One region of the Lactobacillus sp. B3795 genome, then DNA from elsewhere that is predicted to be linked to it. Evidence: predicted binding sites of a transcription regulator. Region 1 holds the regulator's gene; each other region holds the start of a gene.
The links. The regulator Rex, encoded in region 1, represses fermentation and respiration genes when NADH is low (regulators of the CRP and FNR family bind a similar motif). The targets are predictions, from matches to a motif close to TTGTGAANTANTTCACAA.
Positions count from the first base shown of each region.

Region 2: the regulator Rex is predicted to act here: its motif matches at 2,825-2,842, upstream of adhP (alcohol dehydrogenase AdhP).
Region 3: the regulator Rex is predicted to act here: its motif matches at 1,110-1,127, upstream of J3U50_RS05430 ((S)-acetoin forming diacetyl reductase).

Region 1 covers NZ_JAFNPE010000006.1:186,003-190,227, reverse strand. The annotation lists gene J3U50_RS04215 (ABC-F family ATP-binding cassette domain-containing protein) at 1-933, opposite strand, end outside; gene J3U50_RS04210 (redox-sensing transcriptional repressor Rex) at 1,100-1,735, shown strand; gene groES (co-chaperone GroES) at 1,906-2,190, shown strand; gene groL (chaperonin GroEL) at 2,226-3,839, shown strand; gene J3U50_RS04195 (glycosyltransferase family 4 protein) at 3,945-4,225, shown strand, end outside.
Region 2 covers NZ_JAFNPE010000001.1:250,256-254,480, reverse strand. The annotation lists gene J3U50_RS01200 (hypothetical protein) at 1-184, opposite strand, end outside; gene J3U50_RS01195 (flavocytochrome c) at 217-1,605, opposite strand; gene adhP (alcohol dehydrogenase AdhP) at 1,682-2,698, opposite strand; gene J3U50_RS01185 (DMT family transporter) at 2,874-3,779, opposite strand; gene proB (glutamate 5-kinase) at 3,909-4,225, shown strand, end outside.
Region 3 covers NZ_JAFNPE010000014.1:11,756-15,980, reverse strand. The annotation lists gene J3U50_RS05435 (NAD(P)/FAD-dependent oxidoreductase) at 1-919, opposite strand, end outside; gene J3U50_RS05430 ((S)-acetoin forming diacetyl reductase) at 1,150-1,923, shown strand; gene J3U50_RS05425 (AEC family transporter) at 2,585-3,559, shown strand; gene J3U50_RS05420 (SLC45 family MFS transporter) at 4,053-4,225, shown strand, end outside.

The sequences.
Region 1 (4,225 bases):
ACGGGTTGGTGCCGCAATTTTTTCCATCTTTTCCAATTGAGTTCTTCTTGATTGAGCCCGTTTAGTAGTGGATGCACGAACAATGTTTTTATCAACGAAGTCTTGCATCTCTTTGATTTTCTTTTGTTGCTTTTCGTATTCCTTTAGTTGATGTTGGTAATTAAGTTTCTTTTGCTCAACATAACTGGAGTAGTTCCCGACATAATGAGTCATGTGACCTTGTGATAGGTCGTAGACTTGATCGACAATCTTATCCATGAAGAAACGGTCATGGGAGATAATTAGAAGGGCACCATGATAACTCTTTAGATAATCTTCCAACCAACTAATGGTCTTAACATCAATATGGTTAGTAGGTTCGTCTAGAATCAATAGGTCCTTCTTTTGTAGAAGCAACTTGGCCATTGCTAGTTGGGTTTGTTGACCACCTGATAGCTCACTAATTTTATGGTCGTACATTTCTTCACCGAAGCCAAATCCGTTTAACACGGCCTTAATTTCGGCTTGATAAGAAAAACCGTTCTTGGCGGTAAACTCAGCTTGAAGTTGGTCATAAGTTTGTGAAACCTCAGCCAGCTTTTCTGGATCCGAGTTGATGTTTGGATCAGCCATCTTGTTTTCGTATTCGTGAATTTTATTTTCTAAATCGATTAAATCAGCAAAGACATTGGTCATTTCTTCGATGATGGTGGCATCAGAAGTTAGACCAGTATTTTGGGCTAAGTATCCAATGGTGATACCTTTTTTGGTGGTGACTTCACCTTCATCAATTGGTTCATCGCCCAAAATCATTTTCACTAAGGTTGACTTACCAGCACCGTTTCGACCAACCAAGGCGACCTTGCTGTTTTCTTCGATACTCAAGTTAACGCTTGTGAAAAGATCTTGCCCACCAAATCGTTTTGTCATTTTATTTGCTTGTAAAATAATCATAAAATTCACCTCCTAATTCTCTTGTTTTATCAGTAATAATGACTATTTTAGCATATTTCCCCCGATAAATTAAAATGTTCAATCCTTTTTAGTAGATGATAATATTTTCACAAACTTTGTTTTTATGATAGAATACATAAATGTTATGAAAGATTCGGGAGGGAAGATTTTGGATATTAAAATTCCTAGGGCAACGGCTAAAAGATTGCCTATGTATTATCGATATCTTAGCGGTTTACACGACGCGAAAATAAAGAGAATATCCTCTAGTACTTTTGCTGAAGCAGTTCAAGTTGATTCAGCAACCATTAGAAGAGATTTATCCTATTTTGGAGCTCTTGGAAAACGTGGATATGGATACGAGGTTGATAATTTATTAGACTTCTTCAAGAAGATTCTAAATCAAGATCACTTAACAAATGTTGCATTAGTCGGTTTAGGTAATTTGGGTCAAGCCTTACTACACTTTAATTTTCACAAAGATAGTAACGTAAGAATCTCAGCTGCCTTTGATATTCATGACGACATGATCAACACTGTTCAAAGTGGTGTACCAGTATACGATGTTAAAGACTTACAAGAACAATTAAGAGATCAACAAATTGAAGTAGTTATTTTTACTGTTCCAGCAACCGTAGTTCAAGGCCTATGTGATGAAGCCGTAAAGGGTGGAGCAAAGGGTATCATGAACTTTACTTCAAAACGTTTATCAGTTCCCAAAAATGTCAGAGTGCAAAACGTTGATTTAACCAACGAATTACAAACATTAATTTACTTCATTGAACACTATGAAGGTGAATAAGAAAGATGAGCCATTGGCCCATCTTTTTTTGTAGGATTATATCGTGTAGGGTTTAAAATTCTTGCATATGAATCTAAAAAATAATATATTATTTATAGTGATTAGCACTTATAATAAATGACTGCTAACACTGATAAAACAGATAAAAAAACAAAGTGAGGTCAAGCAAAATGTTAAAACCATTGGGTGATCGTGTAATTATTGAAGCACAAGAAGCTAAAGAAGAAACAGTTGGAGGCATTGTGTTAGCAAATAATGCTAAAGAAAAACCACAAACTGGAAAAGTTGTTGCCGTAGGAAACGGTAGAGTTTTAGACAATGGCCAAACTGTTACACCAGAAGTTAAGAAGGGTGACGAAGTTGTTTACGACAAGTACTCAGGTACTTCAGTAGACTACGATGGTCAAAAATATTTAGTACTAAAAGAAAGCGACATTTTAGCTGTCGTTGAATAATAAATAAAACGAAATTATTAATGAGGTGAATAAAAATGGCTAAGGAAGTTAAATTTTCAGAAGACGCAAGACGTTCAATGCTAAGAGGTGTTGATAAACTTGCAAACACTGTTAAGACTACATTAGGACCAAAGGGTAGAAACGTTGTTGTTGAACAATCAACAGGTACACCAAACATTACTAATGATGGTGTTACAATCGCTAAGTCAATCGAACTACCAAATCATTTTGAAAACATGGGTGCTAAGTTAGTATCAGAAGTTGCATCAAAGACTGACGACATTGCCGGTGATGGTACTACTACTGCTACTGTATTAACTCAAGCAATCGTAAACGAAGGAATGAAGAACGTTACTGCCGGTGCCAACCCAGTTGGTGTTCGTCGCGGTATCGAAAAGGCAACCGAAGTAGCCGTTGAAAAGCTACACAAGATGTCAAACGAAATTAAGAGCAAGAATGATATTGCTCAAATCGCTTCCATTTCAGCTGCTAACCCAGAAGTTGGTGAATTAATCGCCGATGCTATGGAAAAGGTTGGAAACGATGGTGTTATCACTGTTGAAGATTCACGTGGTGTTAACACAACTATGGACGTTGTAGAAGGTATGCAATTCGATCGTGGTTACATGTCACAATACATGGTTACCGACAACGACAAGATGCAAGCTGACTTAGACAACCCATACATCTTGGTTACTGACAAGAAGATTAACAACATTCAAGAAATCCTACCAGTTTTACAATCAGTTGTTGAACAAGGTCGTTCACTTCTAATCATTGCTGATGATATTGGTGGTGAAGCACTACCAACATTGGTACTAAACAAGATGCGTGGTACTTTCAACGTTGTTGCTGTTAAGGCTCCTGGTTTTGGTGACCGTCGTAAGGCTCAACTACAAGATATTTCAGTTCTTACAGGCGCTACTTTAATCACTGACGACTTAGGATTAAACCTAAAGGATGTAACCATAGATCAATTAGGTCAAGCTAACAAGGTTAACGTTACTAAGGATGACACTACAATCGTTCAAGGTGCCGGTGACAAGGACCAATTAGCTGCACGTGTTGCAGAAATCAAGAACCAACTAGAAACTACTACATCAGAATTCGACAAAGAAAAGCTACGTGAACGTTTAGCTAAGTTAGCCGGTGGTGTTGCTGTTATCCGTGTTGGTGCAGCTACCGAAACTGAACTAAAAGAACGTAAGTACAGAATTGAAGATGCTTTGAACTCAACTAGAGCCGCTGTTGAAGAAGGTTTCGTTCCTGGTGGTGGAACTGCATTCATCAATATTCTAAAGGATCTAGAAGAAATCCCTGCTGAAGGTGACGAAAAGACTGGTGTAAACATTGTTTTACGTGCTCTAGAAGCTCCAGTTAGACAAATTGCCCACAACGCCGGAATTGATGGTTCAATCGTTGTTGAACATCTAAAGGGCAAGGAAATGGGTATTGGTTTCAATGCTGCTACTGGTGAATACGAAGATATGATTAAGGCCGGAGTTGTTGATCCAACCAAGGTATCAAGATCAGCTCTTCAAAACGCCGCATCTGTTTCAGCATTGCTATTAACTACTGAAGCTGTTGTTGCTAACTTACCAGAAGAAAAGAAAGATTCAATGAACCCTTCAATGGGACCAATGATGTAATAAAAAAGGATTCCTTTGGGAATCCTTTTTTTGTTTAACCTTGTTTTTAATCTGTTACATTTGTATAATTTATTAATAGTATTATAAAACGAAAGGATAACGATTATGCTAAAATTCGAAATTATCGTTTCCCTTTTCGCGACAATGTTAATTTCTGCTGTGGTAACGCCGTTTATCAGAAAGTTAGCATTTCGCTGGGGAGCTATCGATAGTCCAAATAAGCGAAGAATGAATAAAATTCCGATGCCGACATTAGGAGGATTGGCAATCTTTGTGTCATACACAATTGCCACGATGTTCCTATTAAGGTCGCAAATGCCAACCCATCAACTTTATGGGATGTTTGCGGGCCAAGTAGTCATCATTATTACAGGGGTAATTGATGA
Region 2 (4,225 bases), on a different contig from region 1:
GTTCCATCGCATCCTCATCCCCGTTCATCGCACGTTTCCCCATTCGATGAATTAACATTTTAACGTTACGTAACTTACGCTTATTTTCGACATGTTGGTTATAGTACGGCAAGAATAATGCGACTACGACTGAAGATGCTTCGGCAATCGCTGCGACCCATTCTGCAATTTCTCCACTGTGCATATGTAAACCTCCTTTATTTATTTTTATCTATCTTATTTGTTTAAATACTTGAAAACTTGTTGGCCTGCTTGTCGTCCAAAGACGACTGTTTCGGCGATTGAGTTTCCACCGATACGGTTGTTACCGTGCAAACCACCGGATGTTTCTCCGGCAGCAAACAAACCATTGATCACGTCATCGTTGTCATCTAGGACTTGGGTGAAGTGGTTAATCTTAATTCCACCCATGGTGTAGTGAACTGCTGGCGCAATGTGAATAGCCATGTAATCTGGATGGGTTAATTGATGACTCATTCCAGTGGTACGACCTAAGTCATCCTTACCGCTTTCAACAGCTTGATTCCACTTAACAATCGTATCTTCCAATGTCTTTTCATCTGCACCAATCTTTCCGGCTAGTTCTTCGATGGTATCGCCATGAATCACCATTCCCATGGAGTCGTAAAACTTCACTGCTTGAGCGTGGTTAACGACTTCTTCATCTAGGATTAAATAAGCATGCTTGGTGTCTTGTTGGTTGATTGCGTCGGTCACCTTTTGTCTGGTGTCCAATTCGTTAACGAAACGTTCACCCTTGGTGTTTACTAGGATGGCACCTTCTCCACGAATGGCTTCACCAATCAAGAATGCGTGATCATTGTCTTGTTGAACGGTTGGATGGACTTGAATCTTGTCCATATCGACCAAGGCAGCACCAACATCGGTGGCAAGTTTCAAACCATCCCCAGTTGCTCCTTCTTGGTTGGTGGTACGGTAATGGGTCAAGTCATCACGGTATTGACCGATTAGTTGCTTGTTGGCACCAAAACCACCGGTAGCTAAAATGACCGCACTGGCCTTGATTGAGTGCGCGTTACCGTCTGCATCCTTGACTTCGACACCTGATATGTCGGAACCGAACTTATCAATCTTGGTAACATCGACGTTGTTGTAGACTTCAATGCCCATCTTTTCAATGATTTGTAGGAAACTAGTGACTAGATAAGCCCCGATTGGAGCTTGTGAACTTGGGCGGTGTGTACGTTTAGTATTCATCGCACCGGTAATTGTTAAGTCATCTAGTTTGATATCATGTTGAGCTAACCAATCAACGGTTAGCGCAGCATGTTCAGTAAAGTATTTCAATAAATCAACGTTATTTTGTTTGCCACCACCGATATATGTATCGTTGTAGAAGTCTTGGAAACTATCTACCACATGGTGTTGTAATTGAACGGAAGTTTCAGCAGCATTCATTCCAGAAGAAGCTCTGGTAGAATTACCGCCTAGCTTGTCCATCTTTTCTAATACGACTGGTTTTAGACCCAGTTCTGCAGCTTGAATTGCACTAATTAATCCTGTGGCACCTGAACCAACGATTGCTACATCATAATGTTCCTTTAGTTCTTTGATGTCATTTGGATGAAAAATATATTTAGCCATAACCAAACCTCCTAATGTCATTATTTTAGTACAAAAAAAGCATTGTCCAAAAGACAATGCTTTAATTAGTTCAAAATTATTTAGTAAAATCGATAACCATTCTACCAACAATCTTACCGTTCTTCATTTCATCGATAACATCGTTGATTTCTGATAGCTTTCTAGTGTGAACGATTGGCTTAACCTTACCTTCAGCACCGAATTGGAAAGTTTCACGTAGGTCTTCTCTAGTACCAACTAGTGAACCTTCAACGTGGATTCCGTTTAATACAGTTTGGGCAATATTTAGGTCCATGTTACCTTTTGGTAGCGCAACGGCAACTAAGTGACCGTCTGGACGTAAAGCATTGATAGCTTGATCAAAGGCGATTGGGTTAACAGCAGTGATAACTGAAACGTGTGCACCACCGTTAGTTTCTTCCTTAACCTTTTCTGATAGGTTTTCAGAACGGTAGTCGATACCCTTCTTAGCACCTAATTCTTCGGCCTTTTCTAGGTTGTTACCACGAGCAACGGCGATAACGTTAGCACCGAAAACGTTATTGGCGAATTGAACACCTAGGTTACCTAAACCACCGGCACCTACCATTTCAACCCATTGACCTGGCTTAGTGTGACCAACTTTTAGTGCCTTGTACATAGTAACACCGGCACAAGTTAGTGAAGTAGCTTCGATTGGGTCCAAACCTTCTGGAACCTTAACAGCGTACTTAGCATCAACAATTACTTGTTCAGCCATAGCACCGTCAACAGTGAAACCAGCATTCTTAACTTCACGACATAATGTTTCTCTACCACTTAGGCAGTATTCACAGTGACCGCATCCCTTGAAGAACCAAGCGATTGATACACGATCACCAATTTTTAGATTATCTACATCATCGGCAACTTGAATAACTTTACCTACACCTTCGTGACCGATAATACGGCCAGCTTGGTCACCAAAGTCTCCATTGGCAACGTGTAAGTCGGTGTGGCATAAACCACAGTATTCAACTTGAACTAAAGCTTCACCATTTTCAATTGGGCGAAGTTGAACATCTTTAACATCTACATATCCATCTGAGTTGTCTCTTACTACTGCAGCTTTCATTGATAAAATCTCCTTCATAAATACAAACTTGATATTGTTTTCACATATAATGTAACACCTTATTGTCCGATAATAAAGCGGAAAATAATAAATTTTTAATGACATTTTTATCATTTAACTCTAAGATTGTGAAAGATATCACTATTCATAAGGGCTCTATCATTTTTTAAAATTTTTATTCTAATTTATTTTTCTGTGGTAACGCTTGAACAAATGCCATCATTAAAATTAATGCCCCACCGATTAATTCGACAAAGGTCAACTTTAGATGCAGAAATGATACGGATAAAATCGCAGCAGTTAGCGGTTCAAATGAACTTAAGGTTCCGGTCACCGCAGGTTCTAAATAGTTTAGACTCGCAACGTAGAATAAGTATGCGACCATGGTTCCTACGATTGTAATGAAAATCAATTCAAATATTAATGTTGGATTGATGTTTATGTGTGGTGTGTCGATAACGACAATTGGTTGAATCGGTAAGCTACCAAGTAACATCGCCCATCCACAGACTAATCTTGGATCGTATTTATTTAAGAGTTTGATTGGAATCAGCGTACAGTTTGCACCCGCAATTCCAGCAGCGATTCCAAAGAATAATCCCAACTTAGAAATGGTTAATGATCCAAAATCACCTTTTGTCGCTAGTAAATATGTACCAGCTGCGGCTAAAATAATTGAAATAACATCTAATCTGATAGGCAATTTTTGCCTCGAAATTGAATAATAGAGGATAATAAAGACAGGGGCAGTAAATTGTAGGACGGTTGCGGTCGCTGCGTTCCCGTACCTGACTGCTGATAGGTAGCAAACTTGTGACATCAACATCCCAAAAATCGCAAAGCTAATTAATAAGAGCGCTTGGCTCTTGCTATGCCAAATCGTAAAAATGGAGCCACCAACGGTAAACTTGTATAACAATAATAGTAGAATTCCAGCTAGAATCATTCTAATACCGACGACCCAAAGTACAGGTACATGTTGTGTTAAAAACATGTAGTCAGCGAGTGTTCCGGAAGCCCCCCATGAAATGCTACCTACAATTACCAATAAAAGCCCAATTAACTTTCCCTTGCCTGCCATAATTAGCCCCCTTAATTTATATTAAGGATTACAATACATCTAATCTATCTCTAATGCAATTTTAATTTACATATTGTTACTTTTTTCAAATTAAAGTAAACTAGTTTTAAAGAACAGGAGATCATGAATATGACAAGTAAATATAAACGAATCGTTGTCAAAATTGGGACCAGCTCCATCATCAATTCTGATAACAGTATTAATATGAAAACAATTCACACGTTATCATCCGTGTTGAGTCAATTAAATCAAAACGGCCATGAGGTGATTTTGGTTACTTCCGGTGCCGTTGGTGTCGGTATGAACACCATTGGATTAAAGACGCGTCCTACCGACATTGGAAAACTACAAGCTTTGTCCGCCATCGGTCAAAGTGAACTAATGGATTTATACTCCGATAGTTTCAAGGAATCAGACCAAACCGTGGCGCAACTACTATTAACACG
Region 3 (4,225 bases), on a different contig from region 1:
GACCAGTAGCAGCAACGTCACCTGAAGCATAAATGCTATCAACTGATGTTTGTAGGTGATCGTTTACTTCAATACCGTTCTTCTTGTCGTATTTAACACCAACTTCGTCTAAACCAATGTTTTCGACGTTTGGAATACGACCGGTAGCATCTAAGATGTAGTCAGTGAAGACTTGACGGTTACCAGATAATTCAATGGTAGTCTTGCACTTTTCTTCGTGGAATTCTTGAACTTCGGCGTTTTCAACGAAGGTAACACCTTTTTCCTTTAAATCGTTTACGACTGCGTCAACGTATTCACCGTTGAAGTCACGAAGTGCGCGGTCACCATGCATGATGACAGTAACTTGTGATCCGGCAGCGTTTGCGATTGATGCGAATTCCATGGCGATGTATCCAGCACCGATGATGGCGATGTGAACTGGTAGTTCGTTGATATTTAGGAAGTCCTTTGAATCATTGGCCATTTCCTTGCCAGGAACATCTAGTCTGTGTGGACGTAAACCAGTAGCGACAACAATCTTGTCTGCGGTGTATGACTTGCCGTCAACATCAACAGTGTGGCCGTCGGTTAACTTACCGTAGCCCTTAATAACGTCGATACCAAATGATTCTAGACCACCTTGGATGGCGTTTGGAAGACTATCGATGACCTTATGCTTGTTTAGCATGTTTTGGGTCCAATCGATGCTTAGGTTTCCTTTAACAATATTTCTTAAACGTTTTTGAGTTTCCATTAATTGTGCTGGTAAATCTAAAGCAATCTTGGCGTTACAACCCCAGTTAGGGCAAGTACCACCGATTTTATCTGCTTCGACTACGGCAACTTTGTAGCCTTTAGCGGCTAATGGCATTGCACCATCGAAAGTACCGTGACCTGCACCGATGTATAAAACATCGTAATCGAATTTTTCAGTCATAGTTATCAATTCCTTCTTTACATAAGATATTAAATTCATCTTCGTATACTTATAAAATAAACGTTCGCGAAATTTAATTCAATTAATTAGTTTCGGATTATATAGTGTAAGACATAACAAAATTTATGGATTTAATAAAAATTTAATAATATAAGTACTGTAAAATTAATGAAAATAGTATATAATCACTTTGTGAATAAATAAACAAAAGAAGAAAAGAGGATGTTACTATGACTCAAAAAGTTGCATTTGTTACAGGTGCCGGCCAAGGTATCGGTAAAGCAATCGCTGAAAGATTAGCTCAAGACGGTTTTGCAGTTGCTGTTGTTAACCGTACTGCTGAAAAGGGTGAAGCAGTAGCAAAGGAAATTAACGCAAATGGTGGTAAGGCAATTGCTGTTCAAGCAGACGTTGCTGACAGAGACCAAGTATTTGCTGCAGTTGAAGAAACTGTAAAACAATTGGGTGACTTAAACGTTGTTGTTAACAACGCCGGTGTAGGTCCTACTACTCCAGTTGACACAATCACTCCAGAACAATTCAACACTGTATACAACATCAACGTTGCATCAGTAATCTGGGGAACTCAAGCAGCCAAGGCTAAGTTCAACGAACTAGGTCATGGTGGTAAGATCATCAACGCTACTTCTCAAGCTGGTGTTGTTGGTAACCCTAACTTAACTCTATACGGTAGTACTAAGTTTGCTATCCGTGGTATCACTCAAACCACTGCTCGTGATTTAGCAAGTGAAAACATCACTGTTAACGCATTCGCACCTGGTATCGTTAAGACTCCAATGATGATGGACATTGCCCACGAAGTTGGTAAAAACGCAGGTAAGGATGACGAATGGGGTATGCAACAATTCTCTAAGGATATCGCATTAGGTCGTTTAGCTGAATCAGAAGACATCGCTGCTGGTGTTTCATTCCTAGCAGGTAAAGACTCAGACTACATGACTGGTCAAACATTAATTCTAGATGGTGGTATGCAATTCCACTAAAATCATATCTTGGATATGAAGAAAGCCATAGGTTATCCTATGGCTTTTTATTATATGTATAAAAAGATCGAAAAAAAGAGCCGCTTCAATTAAGAAGCGGCTCTTTTTTTGTGAGATATACAAAAACAAACTTTTATTCTTTAACAAAAAAGTACCCCAAAGATAAAATCTTCAAAGTACTTTAGTTAGTGAGCTGTGATGCTTTGAACACCATCTTCTCAGCAAAGGACTGAGTGCTTTTACCTTAAGCTAACAGCTCAAAATATTAAGTTTGTCTGTGAGATGTAACCTCAAGCGACATATAATATTAAACCATATCTATAGTTTTTATGCAACAATATTTTGAGAAAAAATTGAAAATTCGCTATAATTTTATTAACGAATTAAACATATGGGAGGGATTAGATGCAAGTGATCGGTATGTTAATCATGGTCATTGTACTATTTATTATTTCTACATTATCAACTGTGTTAGTAATTTCTTTAAAAAACAAGCATAAAAATGACGACAAAGACTAATATGACGGGATTTTGTCCACTGATATAAAAAATATTTATAACGAACTTATCCTTTGACTATATCTTTAAGTATGTTTTATAGTACTTATCGTGTTTTAAATTAAGCAATAATTATTTTTAATATCAAATAGGAGGATTCATAATGGGAGTATTTATTAACTCAATCCAAAGTGTCCTTGTTGTTGTTCTAATTATGTTATTAGGATATGTATTAAGAAAAACCGGTTGGTTTGCAGATACATTCAGCAAGAACATTTCTAAATTAATCAAAAACATCGCTCTACCAGCTTCAATTTTCGTTGCGGTGTTAAGTCGTCTAACTAGAGGTAAGCTTGTAAGTTTCGGTAGCTACCTAATCTGGGGTGTTATCTCAGTTGTTATCGGTTACCTAATTGCATTTGCACTAGTTAAAATCATGAAGGTTAGACCAGGTCGTCGTGGTGTATTCATTAACGCTATCGTTAACGCCAACACTATCTTCATTGGTCTACCATTGAACATCGCCTTATTCGGTGACAAGTCAATGACTTACTTCTTGGTATACTACATCATCAACACTGTTTCTACTTGGGCATTTGGTGTCTTCTTGATCAGTAACGATGATCCTACTAAGGCAGGTCAACCAAAGGAACACCACAAGATTAACTGGAAGCAAGTTATTCCAATGCCACTTGTTGGTTTCCTAGTTGCTTTAGTATTCTTACTACTAAACATTCCAGTGCTAAAGGTACCTTTCTTATCACAAACACTAACTTACGTTGGTAGTTTAGTTACTCCACTATCACTAATCTACATTGGTATTGTATTAGCTGATGCTGGTCTAAAGAGTATCTCATTCGACCGCGACACTGTTGTTGCATTATTAGGTCGTTTCGTATTGGCTCCAGTTGTTATGATTGTTATCCTAACTGCTGCTGCTCACGGTGGTGTATCACTACCAACAATGTTCAGCCAAACTATGATTGTTCAATCAGCTACTCCAATGCTAGCCGTATTACCAATCCTAGCTGCTGAATCACACGGAGATGTTAAGTACGCTACAAACATTGTAACTACTTCAACTGTATTGTTCATCGTTGTTATTCCTATCTTAATGACAATCGTTCAATACATCTAATAACACAAAAAACGTTGGAATTATTCCAGCGTTTTTTTATTACATATAACAAAATTGACAAGTGCGGGCAGTTAGCCTAAACTTTAAATAAATTAAATGCGGAAGCAAAGAAGGAATTCATATGTTTGAAAAGATTTGTTACACATTAATGGTAATCGCCGTTATTATTATCGCTATAGTATATTTTGTATGTTATTAAAAAATAAAAAGGACTGACATCTGTCAGTCCTTTTTTATTTGTGTCGATCCGAAATGGATCGGCTTTTTTGTGCGCAAAATAAAAGTATAGAAATAATTAATGGGCTATTTAATCAGAAACTTAAATATATAAAACTTTAATTATGCCTTTATAAATTCTTAATTAAAAAATAGTAGCTATTTCCAAATTTATGAAATATAATTTGGTTATAGATTAGTAAAGCGCTTACATTATTATCGCTATAGTAATCATAGCCACTAAATAAGTACATTTAATAAAGGAGAGTGAGCTATTATGATGTCCAAACTAAAATTACCAAAACTATCGAGGTTCCAATTATTCAATATTACCTTCGGTTATTTTGGTTTAAACATGGCGTTCTTTTTACAAACATCTCAAATGAGTAGAATTTTCCAAACTATTGGGGCAGACCCTAATAAATTAGGTTGGTTCTTCATCCTACCACC